4 regions of the Paenibacillus sp. VTT E-133280 genome follow, and region 2 is predicted to be linked to each of the others. Evidence: riboswitches for the same ligand, from Rfam matches in the RefSeq annotation. Region 2 holds a riboswitch; each other region holds the start of a gene.

Region 1 (3,784 bases), on a different contig from region 2:
GATCGTACGTATGCAGATGAGCTGAATAAGGGTATGCAGTTAGCTAGTGAAGCTGGGGTGACGACTACACCATCCCTTTACATCAATGGAGTAATGATTGCGGATCCTTTTAACGTTGAAGCGATTTCAACTGAAATTAACGACGCCGCAAAAGCTGTGGAGGCAAAGTGACAAAGTTCCTATCTTTTTGCAAGCGTAACTGCCTGTATCTGGCCTGGTTCGTCTCTTTAGTTGCTGTAGCTGGTAGCTTGTATTTGAGCGAAGTATTGAAATATGAACCTTGTAAGCTTTGCTGGTTCCAGCGAATTTTTATGTATCCTCAGTTATTCCTCTTGGGAATTGCGACGTTTCGAGGAGATAAAAGGATTATCCCATATGTACTTCCATTAAGCTTGATTGGTGGCAGTATCTCGATTTATCATTATGCGGAGCAGAAGATTCCTGCGTTAAGTAAAGTGCTTCCTTGTACAATTGGTGTTCCTTGTAATAAGGATTACTTGAACTATTTCGGATTCATTACGATTCCTTTTCTTGCTTTAATCGCGTTTGCTTTAATAAGTATTTTACTTTGGTACGGACGCAAGGAAGAAGAAGTGATGGAATTAGAAACAGAAGAAAGTTTAGGATTTTGATTTTTCAACTTTGAAGGAACGAAAAAATGTGAAAAGTGACTAAAAACACGACCCAGAGGGATAATTGAAGAGAATGAAAGAGAGCATCCAATTAGACGCTGTATTTGCGCTTTTTGGATGTTTTTTCATTCTTTTTTCATTTTTTTCAACGCTTTACTGCATACACTTTGTAGACTAATATTAGACCTTGTGAGAAGTTGAATATGCGCTGAATTTTCTTAGGAAAAACGGGGGAACCAAACTTGGCATTTATGCCAATGGGGTGAATCGGAAGGGTCGATTAGACTTAACCGTAGGGCTAAACCACAGCCCGAATCCGCCAGCTAACCTCGTAAGCAAGGTGGGATAATGACCATGCATAGCATGCGGATCATTTCCGTATGCTATTTTTTGTGTCTGCATTTATGAAATCCACCAATGAAAACAGCGCGCGGAAATTCCGTTTCAGCTCCCAAAGAAAGGAACTGTATCCACCATGGTAAGCAAGGTAAAACGACTATTGATCGGGCGTCCGATGAAGTCGAACGAACTCGATCATGAAAAGTTATCCAAGGTTAAAGCACTGGCTGTCCTGTCTTCTGATGCGCTCTCGTCTGTAGCCTACGGAACGGAACAAATTCTGATTGTACTGGTGGCTGCGGGGTTTACTGCCATCTGGTATTCCTTGCCAATTGCATTAGCCGTATTGGGCCTGCTGGCCATCCTGATTTTATCCTATCGGCAGACGATTTACGCTTATCCTCAGGGAGGCGGAGCTTACATCGTTGCCAAGAGTAATCTTGGTGTTCCGACAGGGCTCTTAGCAGGAGGGTCTTTGTTAGTGGATTACATCCTGACCGTAGCTGTTAGTGCCTCGGCAGGGACAGATGCGATCACATCAGCGTTTCCAATTCTTCATAATCACACGGTTCTTATTGCAGTATCCGTAATTATTCTTCTAACATTGATTAATCTTCGCGGAGTTACAGAATCGGCTTCATTTATCGCAATCCCAGTGTATTTGTTTGTGGTGTCGATTGTAGTCTTGATTATCTCCGGTGTTATTAAATATGCAGCAGGTGGCGTACATGCGAATGTCCCTGAAATAGGCAGCGCCGTCTCCAATGTTAGTTTGTTTCTACTATTAAAAGCCTTCAGTTCTGGCTGTTCGGCACTTACGGGTGTAGAGGCTGTATCTAATGCCATTCCAAACTTTAAAGCACCGGCTGAAAAGAATGCAGCCAAGACCTTAATGGTCATGGGGGTTATACTTGGATTTATGTTTACAGGTATCACATTACTGGCCTATTGGTACGGTATAGTGCCTGATGAAAAGGCAACGGTTGTTTCTCAGATCGCTGAATCGACCTTTGGTCGCGGAACTTTATACTTTTTCATTCAAGGGATTACAGCAGTCATTTTATTCTTAGCAGCTAATACAGCTTACTCAGCGTTCCCGCTGCTCGCCTTTATGTTTGCAAAAGATAAATATATGCCACATGCTTTTATGGTTCGTGGTGACCGTCTAGGTTTCTCAAATGGTATTATTTTTCTAGGTGTTCTGTCTGCTGTACTTGTAGCTGCATTTCACGGAAATACAGAAAGCTTGATTCCTCTTTATGCGGTAGGTGTCTTCATTCCGTTCACATTGTCCCAGCTTGGAATGATGGTTCATTGGTTTAAAACCAAACCAGCGGGATGGAAAAAAAGATTTGTTGTAAATACCATCGGTATGCTGACTACATTGACAATTACGCTTATTTTTATCATTACTAAGTTCTCAAGCGTATGGATGGCGTTCATTTTCTTACCTGCTGTAATGTTTGTGTTCCACCGCATTCACAAGCACTATTTGAACACTGCAGATCAGCTTCGTATATGTCCGGCTACGGATAAACCTTTAATTAAAGGAAGTACGGTTGTTGTCCCTGTTGCTGGTGTAACACGTGCTGTACTGCATTCCATCAGCTATGCCAAGTCTCTAACAGATAATGTTGTAGCCGTGTATGTTGGCTTTGATGAAGAGGACATTCAAAAGATGGAGCAACGGTGGGAGGAATGGAATCCGGGTGTACGCCTGATTGTACTTCGTTCCAGATATCGCAGTATTATTCGTCCGTTAGTGAAATTTATTGATACCGTGGAGTGGAAGACCGCAGCGACGGATCATATTACGATTCTGATTCCGCAGTTTATTACTAAGCATTGGTGGCAAGCTGTACTTCATAATCAGACCAGCTTTTTAATCCGTTCGTATCTAATGAATTCAAAAGATGTTGTAGTTGCGACTGTCCCCTATCATTTGAATAAATAATGGATTATTAAGGAGAGGCTATATCCGGAACGTTCGGAATATAGTCTCTTTTGTATTTTTCTTGAAGGAAAATGCTGCAAATCAACAAAATTTTAAATTTATAGGTTGACACAGAGAATGAGAATCAATATCATTTAAAAGTGAGACAGAGGTAAACAACACCTTTGAATATCAAAGCAGGTATATATTAGGAGGGTATTTAATGTTTTCGTTAAACAGAAAAAGATTTGGAAGCATGAAATTGACGATGATCGGACTAATAGTGATGACGCTATTCCTATCCGCTTGCGGTAATAATAATGCTGAAAGTTCATCCAATGCAGGAACGGAGCCTACAACAGCGCCTACTGCAGAAGCTACAGAAGCACCGGCAGCACCAAAAACGTTAACGGATGCGATGGGGCATGAAGTAACGATCCCTGCTAATCCTGGGCGTGTTCTGGGTTCTTATTTGGAAGATTCTTTGGTAACGCTGGGTGTGACTCCAGTAGCCCAATGGTCTGTGCCAAATGGCGTTCAGGATTATCTGGCTGCTGAATTGAAAGATGTCCCTACCATTAGCTACGATCTTCCATTGGAGGCAGTAACCAGCTTCGCTCCGGATCTGATTCTTATCCCATCGGAGTCTTCCGTACAGAATGGTATCTACGACCAATTGAATAAGATTGCACCGACTTATGTGATCGGGGATAAGCTAAATCAAGATTGGCGTAAATCGCTACTCAAGATTGGTGAAATTCTGAACAAAACCCCTGAAGCAGAGAAAGCCATTAAAGATTATGAAGACAAAGCGGCGGCTGCGAAAGAAAAGCTTAAAGGAGCTATTGGAGAAGAGTCCGTGGCGATTTTATGGCTGGTA
Region 2 (3,784 bases):
AAGAATTTAAGAAAAGCATGCGTCGCTGCGGCGCTAGGACTTGTGATGGCGTTCTCTATTGGTGGAGGAAGTGCCTTTGCAGATTCTAAGATGGACAGTGTTATTTCAAAGACAATTGGAGTTGCCTATAAAACCGGAGGCACTAGCACTGCCGGGTTTGACTGTTCTGGATTTACTACGTATGTATTCAAGAAGGTGGGTCTTTCTTTGCCCCGTACTTCAAAAGCTCAATATAATGTTGGAACTCCTGTAGCCAAAAGCAAGTTGCGTTCAGGTGACCTAGTTTTCTTTAACACATTGGGCAACGGCGTATCCCATGTCGGCATTTATGTTGGAAACGGAAAATTCGCACAATCATCATCTTCATATGGCGTAACCATCACTTCACTTAGCCAGTCCTACTGGGCCAATCGCTACGTTGGTGCTAAAAGAGTAATGAGTACTTCCTCATATCAAGCTGTAGCCTACGATTAATACTTCGCCACAACTAAACCACACAATTACATTATATAGGACCTGGGTTTGATTATTGACTTAATCGAATCCAGGTTTTCTTTTGCCTCATTATATTCTTTACACCTCTAGAACAGACTTTAAACACTTTTATTTGATAAAAATTTCAATAAATATAAAAATTAGTTTAATATTATCGCTTACATATGCATTTTGTCTTTAAAAAAACGAATTTTTCTGCATGATTATGTTAAAAACGATTGCCAAGCGGCACTCTGTTTGTTACAATAACTGCAGTAAGATTTTAGTAACATTTTTGTAATCATTAAGTTGTTATTTACAAAGGTTTTGTCATGTATTGATTACAAGCTATTCCTAATCAACAGTATCAGCCGAGTTTCCTGACTATTAGGAAAACGGGGGAACCAACTTTGGGTGAATTGACCTCCATTTTTAGAGGGGTCATAGGGGACCTTCAACCGAACCCTTAAGCTAACCTCGTAGGCATCCGGAAGGGGTATAAACTTTTGAAGAAGAAGCTAGCAGCAGCAGTACTTAGCTTTTCCATTATTTTCACCATTGGAGCAGGAAGCGCTTTCGCGGATTCCAAAATGGATAAAGTGATCGACAAGACCATCGGAACTAAGTACGTATCCGGCGGCATCTCCACAAATGGATTTGATTGCTCCGGATTTACAATGTATGTATTTGATAAAATTGGTATTAACCTACCACACCAATCAGGTTCCCAGTTTCAAATGGGTACTGCTATCTCCCAAGATGATTTAAGATCTGGAGATCTTGTATTCTTCAATACAAGTGGCAAGGGTGTCTCCCATGTCGGTATTTATGTCGGTGAAGGCAAGTTTGCACACGCATCTTCCTCACGCGGTGTAACGATTAGCTCCCTGAGTGATAGCTACTACGTGAAACGCTACATCGGTGCTAAACGCATTATGAGCACGGATGCTTATCATTCTGTTGCTTCTGAGACAGAAGATAATGATGATGTTCAATAAGTAAATCGTACATAGGCTCTTTTCCAAGATGTTGATTCTTGGGGAAGAGCTTGTTTTTTGTCTTATTTAGTATTTACCCCTCTCAGAATTTGTAAAACAATAATCTCATAAATTTCTGAGTCGACCAAGCCTATTTTTGTATATAATTAGTATACTTTCTTATATTTTAAAGTAACCCCCGTGAAAGGAGGTCCTTAACCTTATGATAAATTCCTCTGTTACTTTTCATGTAGCGCCTATGGAGACCAGTCACGCGGAAGAGATTTGCAACTGGGATTACACTGCCCCTTATAATATTTACGGCTGGATGCCATGGGAGCAAATGCAGGCTCTTGGAATCGAGTTCGGTGACCCTCAGCTACGTAATGAGCAATATGTCTCCATATTAAATGGGCAAGGGATTTTGTGTGGATTCGCGCAGTTGTTTCCAATGGAAGGTGTTGTTCGCTTGGGGATTGGCATGCGCCCTGATCTATGCGGCCAAGGTCTAGGCAAAACATTCATGGATGCAATCGTGCAAGCAGCCTTAATTCGTTATCCTGAGCGTGAGATTGATCTAGAGGTATTGACCTGGAACCAGCGGGCGATCCGAACTTACCAAAAGTGTGGATTTACGATTACCGATACGTATGAGCGCCTAACCCCCACAGGAAACAAACCTTTTTATTGCATGGTCTATGACAAATAATATTAAATTCCATATTTTTCAATGATTTGATGGCATTGTCGTTCATTTTTTTGTCACAAACCCTATGATAACGCTTCACCTTGAGCTATAATGTAGGGAGCAGCTTACATAGAAGGGACGAACTGGGATGCAGAAATGGATCATGAGCGGTTTGTTTTTTGCCGCCTGTGCCTTTGCGGTAGTACTTATGTTTACACTTCCAGGTAAAGAAGAGGTAGCTGAACAGAATAAGCCGACGATGCCGGAAGTCCAATTGGATGCGGCAAAGGCGGAAGCAACCGTGAAAGCCAGCTGTATTACCTGTCACGGCGATCAGCTTCAAGGTGGAGTTGGACCCAGTCTTCAAAATGAAGGCGGTCAACATGATGCTGAAGCAATCTACAGTATTGTAACTAAAGGACGCGGTCAAATGCCTTCCTTTAAAGAAAAGCTAGCCCCTGAGGAGATTGCAAACGTCGCCCTCTGGCTCGCAGAGAAAAAGTAACTACCAAAGCAACTAAAAACGCCCGTGCCTGAAGATAGTTCACTATCTGCGCACGGGCGTTTATTTATGAGTTTGGGTGACACTAACGATTTTTCTCAAAGGCTTCATTAAATTCATGTGCCTCTCGAATATCTAGAGCTGTAATACCGTCTTCCTCATTTGATTTCAGCCGTAAAGTCACTGTCTTATAATCAATTGTAATATGTGGATGGTGATCAAAGGCTTCTGAAATGGTGGCTACTTCATCAACGAAAGCAATACCCTTCATATATTGACTGAACATATATTTTCGCACCATGGTATTCTCTTCCAGCTTCCAACCTTCCAGCTTGCTGATCTGCTCACGCAGTTCTTCTTCCGTAAATAACAATTCATTTCCTCCCTTACTAAAAATTGCAGTAAAATCCGCAGGTCCCATTACTCGTCTTATTCGTTAAACAAAACATCCCTTAGCTTCTGAGGTCCAAGGGATGTGCCAGGATAAAGGCAATATTTTCGATTAAATGTATTCAAGAATCCCAGCGATTATAACTCGGCTACACCAATTTTAACACGGGCTACTAACTACGGGCAAATTACGCCCCGTCGCCCCCTCTTCTTAAATCAAAACAACAGAGGCTAAATCCTCTTCTCCGACTAAAATATTAATGCGGTGCGTGTCCTTATCATAAATGATAACGCCGCTCCCCACCTCAATCATAGGTTCATTACCCAGCGCGAAGAAAAGATCCTCAGCCAGTGCCTCCCATACCTCCATCTTGGATTCCTGCGGCAATTCTTGCCACTCTTCCGGATCCATTTCAAAAAATAAGTACCCATCGGAAATTCTGCCGACAGCCTCAGTCAAATCCGTTAGGATTTCACCGTAATCTCTACCATGCTTTACACCCACATGTATCACTCCGTTTTCTCCACAGATGAATAATTACTTACCTTATCCATTATAGCCGAAAAAATGACTTCACAAAAAACGGAATGATGTCGATAAATAAGAATATACGTTATTCGGTTTCGCACAGAGTGCCTTGCCGCTGTTTCAAGGATGATATACGCGGCTTTGTCGGAACACATCTTATAATCTCATGGACGAGGTGCATAATGGAAATTTCAACAATACTTGGTTTAATTTTTGGTCTAGTT
Region 3 (3,784 bases), on a different contig from region 2:
TTCAGCTCCAACTGACAGAGCTGGATGTATCCATGTTCCGTTTCGATGACAAACGTAAGGATCTAAGGGCTGCACCAACTGATATGCTTGAACTGCAGGCAGAACGATATGAAGCGATGTTTGCCCTGCTGAAAGAATACCGTGACGTGATTAGCTCGGTCACGTTCTGGGGAGCAGCAGATGACTATACTTGGCTGGATGATTTCCCTGTTCGTGGACGGAAGAACTGGCCGTTCCTATTCGATGAAGGGCATAAGCCGAAGCCAGCTTTCCATCGAATGATCGCCTCTGAAATGAAATCATAGAGTGGGCAAGCTGCTCAAATAATGAACTGTGAACCCGTCCTTATATCGATTAAGGGCGGGTTATTTATACGTTGATAGATTAGTAGAATAGATCTCAAAGGGCGGATGAAAGTGAGTGTGACAATTAGAACGATTCTGGAAGATTTAATGGGAACTGTGGAACAAATAGATGGAACTGTAGATACTCTAAAGCCGGGGAATCCGGAAACGGTGATTACAGGGATGGTTACGGCATTTTGCGCTACGCAATATGTTGTGGAACGAGCGATTGCTATGAACGCCAATTTGTTGATCACGCATGAAGGGTTGTTTTACAGTCATCATGATCCGAGCGAGTGGTTAGAGAATGACCCTGTTTATCATTCAAAACTGAGTTTAATTGAGCGTTCTGAACTGGCTATTTTTCGTTATCATGATTATTGGCATCGGCATCAACCGGATGGGATCATGGTGGGCTTGCTACGAGAGCTTGAATGGTCAGCCTATGTGGTTGAGCAGCAACCCACTGCTACAATCCTATCGATTCCAGCTATGACGGTAAGTGAAGCGGCTCAGTATATAAAAAGAAAGCTAGGCATCCCCTACGTACGCGTTGCCGGCGATCTATCACAGACATGCAGACATGTGGGGATATTAGTAGGTTACCGAGGAGGTGGGACGATGGCTATTCCTCTTTTTAATCAGCACAATCTTGATTTAATCATTGCTGGCGAGGGCCCGGAATGGGAAACTCCAGAATATGTGAGGGATGCAGTCCATCAAGGCAGATCAAAAGCGCTGATTATGTTAGGTCATGCGGAAAGTGAAGCTCCAGGAATGAAATATTTAGCTGAAGTTCTGGCACAGAAATATCGAATAATTCCTACTTATTTTATTGCTGAACAACCGATCTATCAGCTAGTGTAGTCCATCGAAATGGAAATGAAGAATAAATTTGCATATTATGGAGAAAATGATGGGAAACCAGGTCACTGAGAAAGGAGTGTTTCAATGGAAATTCCTTTGGAGGCTGATGAAGTGTTAACTCGTATCAAAAAGCTTCAAACCGATGGAAGCTCGATCAGCAAAAAGCAAGTGAAGCAAAGCGACCCTGATCTAATGAGAAGTGCGCTGTTCTTTTTTCCGAGCTGGGAGCATGCATTGAAAAACGCCGATCTGTTGTAGCCATATGATTGTATAAAGAAGCCGAGTGGTTCAGGGATTGATCTCTGATGTCCGCTCGGCTTTTTCTAGATATATTGAGTAAACAAGAGCAAAAGAAAGAGAAAACGAAGTGTATGCTCAATATGAAATGAAAAGCATGGCTTTCAACATTATTTTGCCCACAGCTCAACTTTACAAGAAACCTTACACGGAGTATGATTCATCACATAACTGACAATTACATATGAAGTCCGCTTAATTTCCGTTAAGGAAAGCGGGGGAACCAACAACTGGGAACCAGTGTAACAATCGGTACTAGTTATGGGGTGAATCCTGTTCCGGGTGCATAACATGCAACCTTGCAGGTAGGGCAACTCTCACTGCCCGAATCCGACAGCTAACCTCGTAAGCGTATGGAGAGAGGATGAATGGCGTGTTTAGTGATGAATAGCCACAGAGAATCCCTCTGTGGTTTTTTGCTGCGTTTATAAGCAGATACAGTCGTAGAATTTATTATGAAAGAGGTGTTACCTTTGCCTATCGCTAAACTGAACGGAACTTCGCTCTATTACGAAATCAATGGAACTGGCACTCCGGTTGTGTTTATCCATGGACATGGATTAACACACAGTATGTTCAAACCACAACTGGAGTACTTTTCCGATAAATATAAAGTGATTTTGTGTGATTTACGGGGGAATGGCAAGTCAGGTGAACTCCTGGAGGCCCCTAATGAGATTATTGAAACGCAATGTCTGGATCTGATTATGCTGTTAAATGACCTGGGGGTTCGTGAAGCAGTTTTTGTTGGGATCGCCTATGGCGGTTTAGTCGTGCAACATATTGCCAAACAATATCCTGAGCGTGTAAAAGCAATCGTGGTCGCGGATAGCTTCTGTAGGAGCCACGGATCAACCCTTGTAGGGAAAATACAGCTTATGGCAGCGTATTGCAGCTTGCTAATGTATTACCTCCCAAGCGAGCTGGTGCTGCCTTCGATTCGGATGATGTACCGAGAGCGCTGGAGTCTCGCCTACAATGAGATTAGAAGAGGGCTGCTGGACAAACGTCCACGGGAGTTATATCGGCAAAGGCTGGCCACGAGCCATGTGGATTACACCAGATGCTTAAAAGCTTTTAACCGTCCCGCTTTATGTATTGTAGGGGACTTTAATGAATTTGGAGTGAATTGTATGAAGGAAATGGTGTCTCAATTGCCGCATGCGCAGTTGGCGATTATCCCGAATGCATTAGATCCGAGTAATCTGTGTCAGCCGGAGCAGTTTAATGCGATTCTTCAACGTTTTTTGGAGAAGCAGCAGGGCACTCAGCAGATTAGCTGATCCTATGAAATTGATAAAAGAAGGAGTGCTCCCGCAGCCATTGAAATTATGCGGGACACTCCTATTTCATTAGAGCTATAGGGCAGATTTCCCTAAAGAATTGGATTTCGAACCAAAGGCTGACTCAAGGGTAGTGAATGCTACGTGTGAGCCAGCTTTTTTAGTAGCTTCGTATTTTGTACAATGCTGTCTACTGATGTAAGATTAAAGATATTCGACATTAACTATTTAAAGGAGCTGAGTCATGATGTCTCAAGCCGAAACCATAAAATTGACCTCATTATCTTCAAAAGGGGGCTGCGGCTGCAAAATTGGTCCTGCTGATCTCATGCAGGTTATTCGCAGTCTGCCACCAACCGTTCCAAATCCGGATCTACTTGTAGGTCTGGATACCAGTGATGACGCTGGAGTATATCGATTAAGTGATGATCTAGCATTAGTGCAGACTGTTGATTTTTTCACGCCGATCGTGGACGACCCTTATTCCTTTGGGCAAATTGCAGCAGCCAATGCATTAAGTGATATTTATGCTATGGGCGGTAAGCCGCTTACGGTACTTAATATTGTGGCCTTCCCTATTTCTGTTCTGGACAAAAGCATTCTCGGTGACATTTTGCGCGGTGCAGCAGATAAAGTGCAGGAAGCAGGAGCAACACTTGTGGGCGGACATTCCATCGACGATAAAGAGCCTAAATTTGGATTGGCTGTTACGGGCCTTGTGCATCCGGACAAAGTAAGAACGAATGCAGGTGCGCAGGTAGGAGACAAGCTGATTTTGACCAAACCTATCGGTGTGGGCATCTTAACGACTTCTATTAAAAAGGATCAGCTATCCCCAGAAGAAACTACACGCCTTACGACAGTCATGTCTACACTAAATAAAAAAGCGGCTGAAGTCATGGAGCCCTATGATGTACATGCTTGTACAGATGTTACCGGATTTGGGCTGCTGGGACATGCCTCGGAAATGGCAAAAGGGAGCAATCACGGACT
Region 4 (3,784 bases), on a different contig from region 2:
CAAGTCCGATTAAAGCAGGTGCTCCTTCAAAAGAGGTATGTACATTCCGCAGCGCATGACGAATCGCCTCTGGAGAAGCGTTCTCCACACCGATATCTCCTTTGCGGGTTGCGTCCTTCTCCGGAATGAAGGCATGCTTGCAGCCCGGCACCTTTGCAGACACAATCTTGCGGATTCGTTCACCGGCGTGATCCGGGTCCGTAAGAATAATCACCCCTCTACGCTCCATAGCAAGCGCGATCTTCGCAATTACGGTCCGGTCTACAGCCGAGCCCCCTGTTTCGATCGTATCTGCTTCTACAGCGCGTTTAACAGCGACGGTATCACTCTTACCTTCGACGACAATTAGTTCCTTAATCATATCTCTGACTCCTTCCAAAAAAAGCAAAAAAGAAGAGGTTTCGCTCCTCTTCTTTTGGTTAAAGAATGTATAAGTGATGAGCGGTTGCTCTGCGATCAACGAAATGATCATCTGGCGTTCCTTAACGGTTATCATCACTATAGCTTATCAAAGAATAATTTGCAAAAGCTTCAGCCTAGTTTAACTCCGGCTTCACAGGTCCAATCACATAAACGGTTCGTGATTTACGACCGAAATTACGAACATGGCTCAGTGAATCGTAGTAGACATCTACTTTATTGCCCTTAATGGCACCGCCAGTATCTTCTGCTCGGCGGAATCCAAGTCCCTCGATATATACCCACCAGCCAATAGGAATTACATTCGGATCTACAGCAATTGTGCGACCTTCCGTTACGCGTGTTCCGGAAGCCGTTTTGGTACCTATACCTGCCTCTTCTGACGAATAAGCTGTCATGGAGACATTCTTAATCATCTTCTTGTACTCAAAGTCTACGCCAGCCTTGCTTGTGACGTTATTAGTCTTGGCGCTAACTTTAGCCGTTTTTGAAGTGGTGTTTGATTTGGAAGTTGTTGTAGTCTTAGCTACAGCCGGCTTAGGAAGTGCTTTGGTACCAACGGCAATAATCTTATCTTTCGTTACCGTTTGTACTTCCTTACCAATCATGCGCATAGAGGCCAGTTCTCCGTCTTGGTAGATCTTTTCAATATGCTGAATCATGACGCCTGGTTTGCCTGCCTGTGCCACTCTAACTGTTCCCACAGTAAGGGAGGGGTCTGCTGTCTTGATGACTCTGAAGGGTAAGTCAGTTGTTCGCTGTACGGTCTGTTTGTTGATGCGAACAATCTTAACCTCCATGTTTGCAGAAATGGTGGTGTCTAACGAAGGGAAAATCTTATCATGACCTTCTAGGGTAATGCCCATTTTCTCAATTGCTTTACCAATTGTATCCTCGGTCGTATATAACGTTTTTGTTGCTCCATCCGCAGTAAGACTAATTTTCTGCGCACGATTGATAACGACACGGTCACCGTCTTTTATTTCATCACTCAGACCTAAAGATAGTTCATCATGCGGCTGTAGCGAAATTTGCTCTTTCTCCAACACATCACCAAGAAGCGCTTCCCGCGTTTCAAGCGTCTGTGTTTGCCCGTCTATTACTAAAAATAATTGTTTGTTACTTTGACCGTGTACGTACAGCAGAATAAGTAACGCGATAGCGACTGAAATCACGCCTGCAAGTAAAAGCACGCGAGTATTTACTTGCTCCCACCGTAATGCGAAAGACCTGCTGGATGACTGCGAATCATGGGATACTTCTGGTTGGAATACGCCCATTCTCTCCATCCTCCTTACATAGCCCCGTCGTCAATTGTATATCATGAGGACTGAATTCCTTTGACGAAACTATTTGAGATTGTCACAGGACACGCACGTAATAACTTAGCGTCTCCTGCTCATGGATCGCCTGCTCGGCACAGCTACTCCCACCCCTGTTATATAACAGTATGTGGGTAACATTCTATTTATTCAAAAATAAAAAAGCCTAAAAAGAGTTCAACTGAGGACTCTTTCGTGGCTTCTCCAATATCAGAATAGAGAATGCTTGTGCACGAGGTTGCCTCTCTTACTTGCGCTTACGGGGTTAGCTGTCGGGTTCGGACGAAAGAGAGACGCCCTATTTCAGGTCACCCGCTCATGGCGGTTGCCCTTAAATTCACCCCAAAGACCACGTGAAGAAATCAAATACTGTCCTACGGCACGTCTAAACCGTATTTTAAATACAGGCATGCGGCAGGTCAATATTGGTTCCCCCGTTCTCCATACGGAGACTCAGCGAGACGATCCATGAATATATGGCTGTCACTGTAACACAGCTCACATCACTGAAAAGATGATATCCTGTTTTGATGCATGTTGTAAAGGACGATTCAACCACGTTTAAGCAAAAATATGGTTAAAATATTGTAATATTCAGCTGTTTTTATATTAAAAAAGTTTAATATATCGGCCATTCTCTATTTTTCGCCTGTTTTTCTCCCGTTTTCACTCAATCCCAAATCGTTCCAGTGCGTTCGCATACGTTATTTTAGCCAATTCTTCCCATGTTAACCCTTTAATTTCAGCTGCTGCCTCTGCTACCAGCTTCACATGAGCGCTCTCATTTCGCTTTCCGCGGAAGGGGTGCGGAGTCAAATATGGAGCATCGGTTTCGATCAATAATCGGTCTAGAGGGGTCTGCGCAAGTACTTCTTTTGGCACTCTTGCATTTTTGAACGTAATAGGTCCTCCAAAGGATAAATGAAAACCAAGATTCAAGCACATCTTAGCCGTTTCCCAGCTTCCAGAGAACGAGTGCATCACGCCTCCAACCTCATTTGCTTTTTCCTCCCGTAAAATCCGTACAACATCCTCATGGGCATCACGATCATGAATACAAATCGGCATATTCAGTTCGCGGGCTAGTCCAATTTGCTTGCGAAAAACTTCATGCTGCACATCCTTGGGAGAAGTATCCCAGTAATAATCCAGTCCGATTTCACCGATCGCCACCACTTTCTTATGACTGCATAGAGAAGCGATCCAATCGAGATCTCCATCTTTCATATCAATCGCATCCTGAGGATGCCAACCCACTGCCGCATAAATATAATCGTAAGATTCCGCCAGCTTCATCGTTGAGGGAATCGTCTCCCGATTAAATCCGATATTAATCATCTTGCTAACTCCTGCTTCTACAGCACGAGCGATAACTTCTTCGCGATCCTCGTCGAATTGAGGCGCATCCAGATGCGTATGTGTGTCAAACAGATACATTTTAACCTTCACTCCTTGTCAAAAATGCTATATTTTTTTGTATTATTTTGCAAAAATCTCTGCGATAGAAGAAGGCAATCGTGTAAGCACTTTTCTCAACTTATCCTGAGGAAAATAAAGATGATATCTGCCACGGTGAATGCCGCTAATAGAACGTACAATATCGGATACCTCTGAAATTTCCCGCAGATGATCATGCCGATCAAGCAGCAGAATTTGTTTATTGTCAAAAGCTTCTCCCGGACGGAACACATCATAGGGCAGATCTGTCGGAAAATCAATCTCCAAATCATATTCTGGGTGAAGACCCGCTGCCGCAAAACTGCTGCGAATTTCAGTAATCATATCTGTATCGAGATTCTCCATCTCAACGTATTTATACAGTTTACGATGAATAAAACGGGTGCACAAGTCGCTTAGTAGCTCATCTTTTTCAAGCGTCCACTGCATAAAAGCCGTCTGTACCAGTGCTTCATCCAGCATTAAATATTGCTTTACTGTCACCTCACCACGGAACAAATCCTCCAGCGGATTAATCATGAAACTAAAATTGTACCCCTCTTGGAAAAGCTCCTTGGCTCTACGGAAAATTTGTCGCAAGATAA

What was found. A riboswitch is a leader RNA that binds a small molecule or an ion and turns the genes downstream of it on or off. The one in region 2 is predicted to bind cyclic di-AMP.
Region 1: another riboswitch for cyclic di-AMP. It lies ahead of CA600_RS04520 (APC family permease); the one in region 2 lies ahead of CA600_RS23395 (C40 family peptidase).
Region 3: another riboswitch for cyclic di-AMP. It lies ahead of CA600_RS17780 (alpha/beta fold hydrolase); the one in region 2 lies ahead of CA600_RS23395 (C40 family peptidase).
Region 4: another riboswitch for cyclic di-AMP. It lies ahead of CA600_RS18880 (3D domain-containing protein); the one in region 2 lies ahead of CA600_RS23395 (C40 family peptidase).

The regions. Positions count from the first base shown of each region.
Region 1 covers NZ_NFUX01000006.1:87,084-90,867, reverse strand. Annotated here, with positions in the region: gene CA600_RS04530 (DsbA family protein) at 1-171, shown strand, start outside; gene CA600_RS04525 (disulfide oxidoreductase) at 168-632, shown strand; cyclic di-AMP (ydaO/yuaA leader) riboswitch at 829-984, shown strand; gene CA600_RS04520 (APC family permease) at 1,108-2,925, shown strand; gene CA600_RS04515 (ABC transporter substrate-binding protein) at 3,128-3,784, shown strand, end outside.
Region 2 covers NZ_NFUX01000063.1:25,362-29,145, forward strand. Annotated here, with positions in the region: gene CA600_RS23390 (C40 family peptidase) at 46-474, shown strand; cyclic di-AMP (ydaO/yuaA leader) riboswitch at 834-975, shown strand; gene CA600_RS23395 (C40 family peptidase) at 981-1,472, shown strand; gene CA600_RS23400 (GNAT family N-acetyltransferase) at 1,675-2,160, shown strand; gene CA600_RS23405 (c-type cytochrome) at 2,288-2,644, shown strand; gene CA600_RS23410 (4a-hydroxytetrahydrobiopterin dehydratase) at 2,727-3,014, opposite strand; gene CA600_RS23415 (hypothetical protein) at 3,243-3,536, opposite strand; gene motA (flagellar motor stator protein MotA) at 3,743-3,784, shown strand, end outside.
Region 3 covers NZ_NFUX01000041.1:3,301-7,084, reverse strand. Annotated here, with positions in the region: gene CA600_RS17790 (endo-1,4-beta-xylanase) at 1-305, shown strand, start outside; gene CA600_RS17785 (Nif3-like dinuclear metal center hexameric protein) at 417-1,211, shown strand; gene CA600_RS31290 (hypothetical protein) at 1,296-1,469, shown strand; cyclic di-AMP (ydaO/yuaA leader) riboswitch at 1,691-1,876, shown strand; gene CA600_RS17780 (alpha/beta fold hydrolase) at 1,982-2,791, shown strand; gene selD (selenide, water dikinase SelD) at 3,039-3,784, shown strand, end outside.
Region 4 covers NZ_NFUX01000044.1:46,938-50,721, forward strand. Annotated here, with positions in the region: gene rnmV (ribonuclease M5) at 1-361, opposite strand, end outside; gene CA600_RS18880 (3D domain-containing protein) at 537-1,700, opposite strand; cyclic di-AMP (ydaO/yuaA leader) riboswitch at 1,982-2,211, opposite strand; gene CA600_RS18885 (TatD family hydrolase) at 2,409-3,179, opposite strand; gene CA600_RS18890 (HD domain-containing protein) at 3,222-3,784, opposite strand, start outside.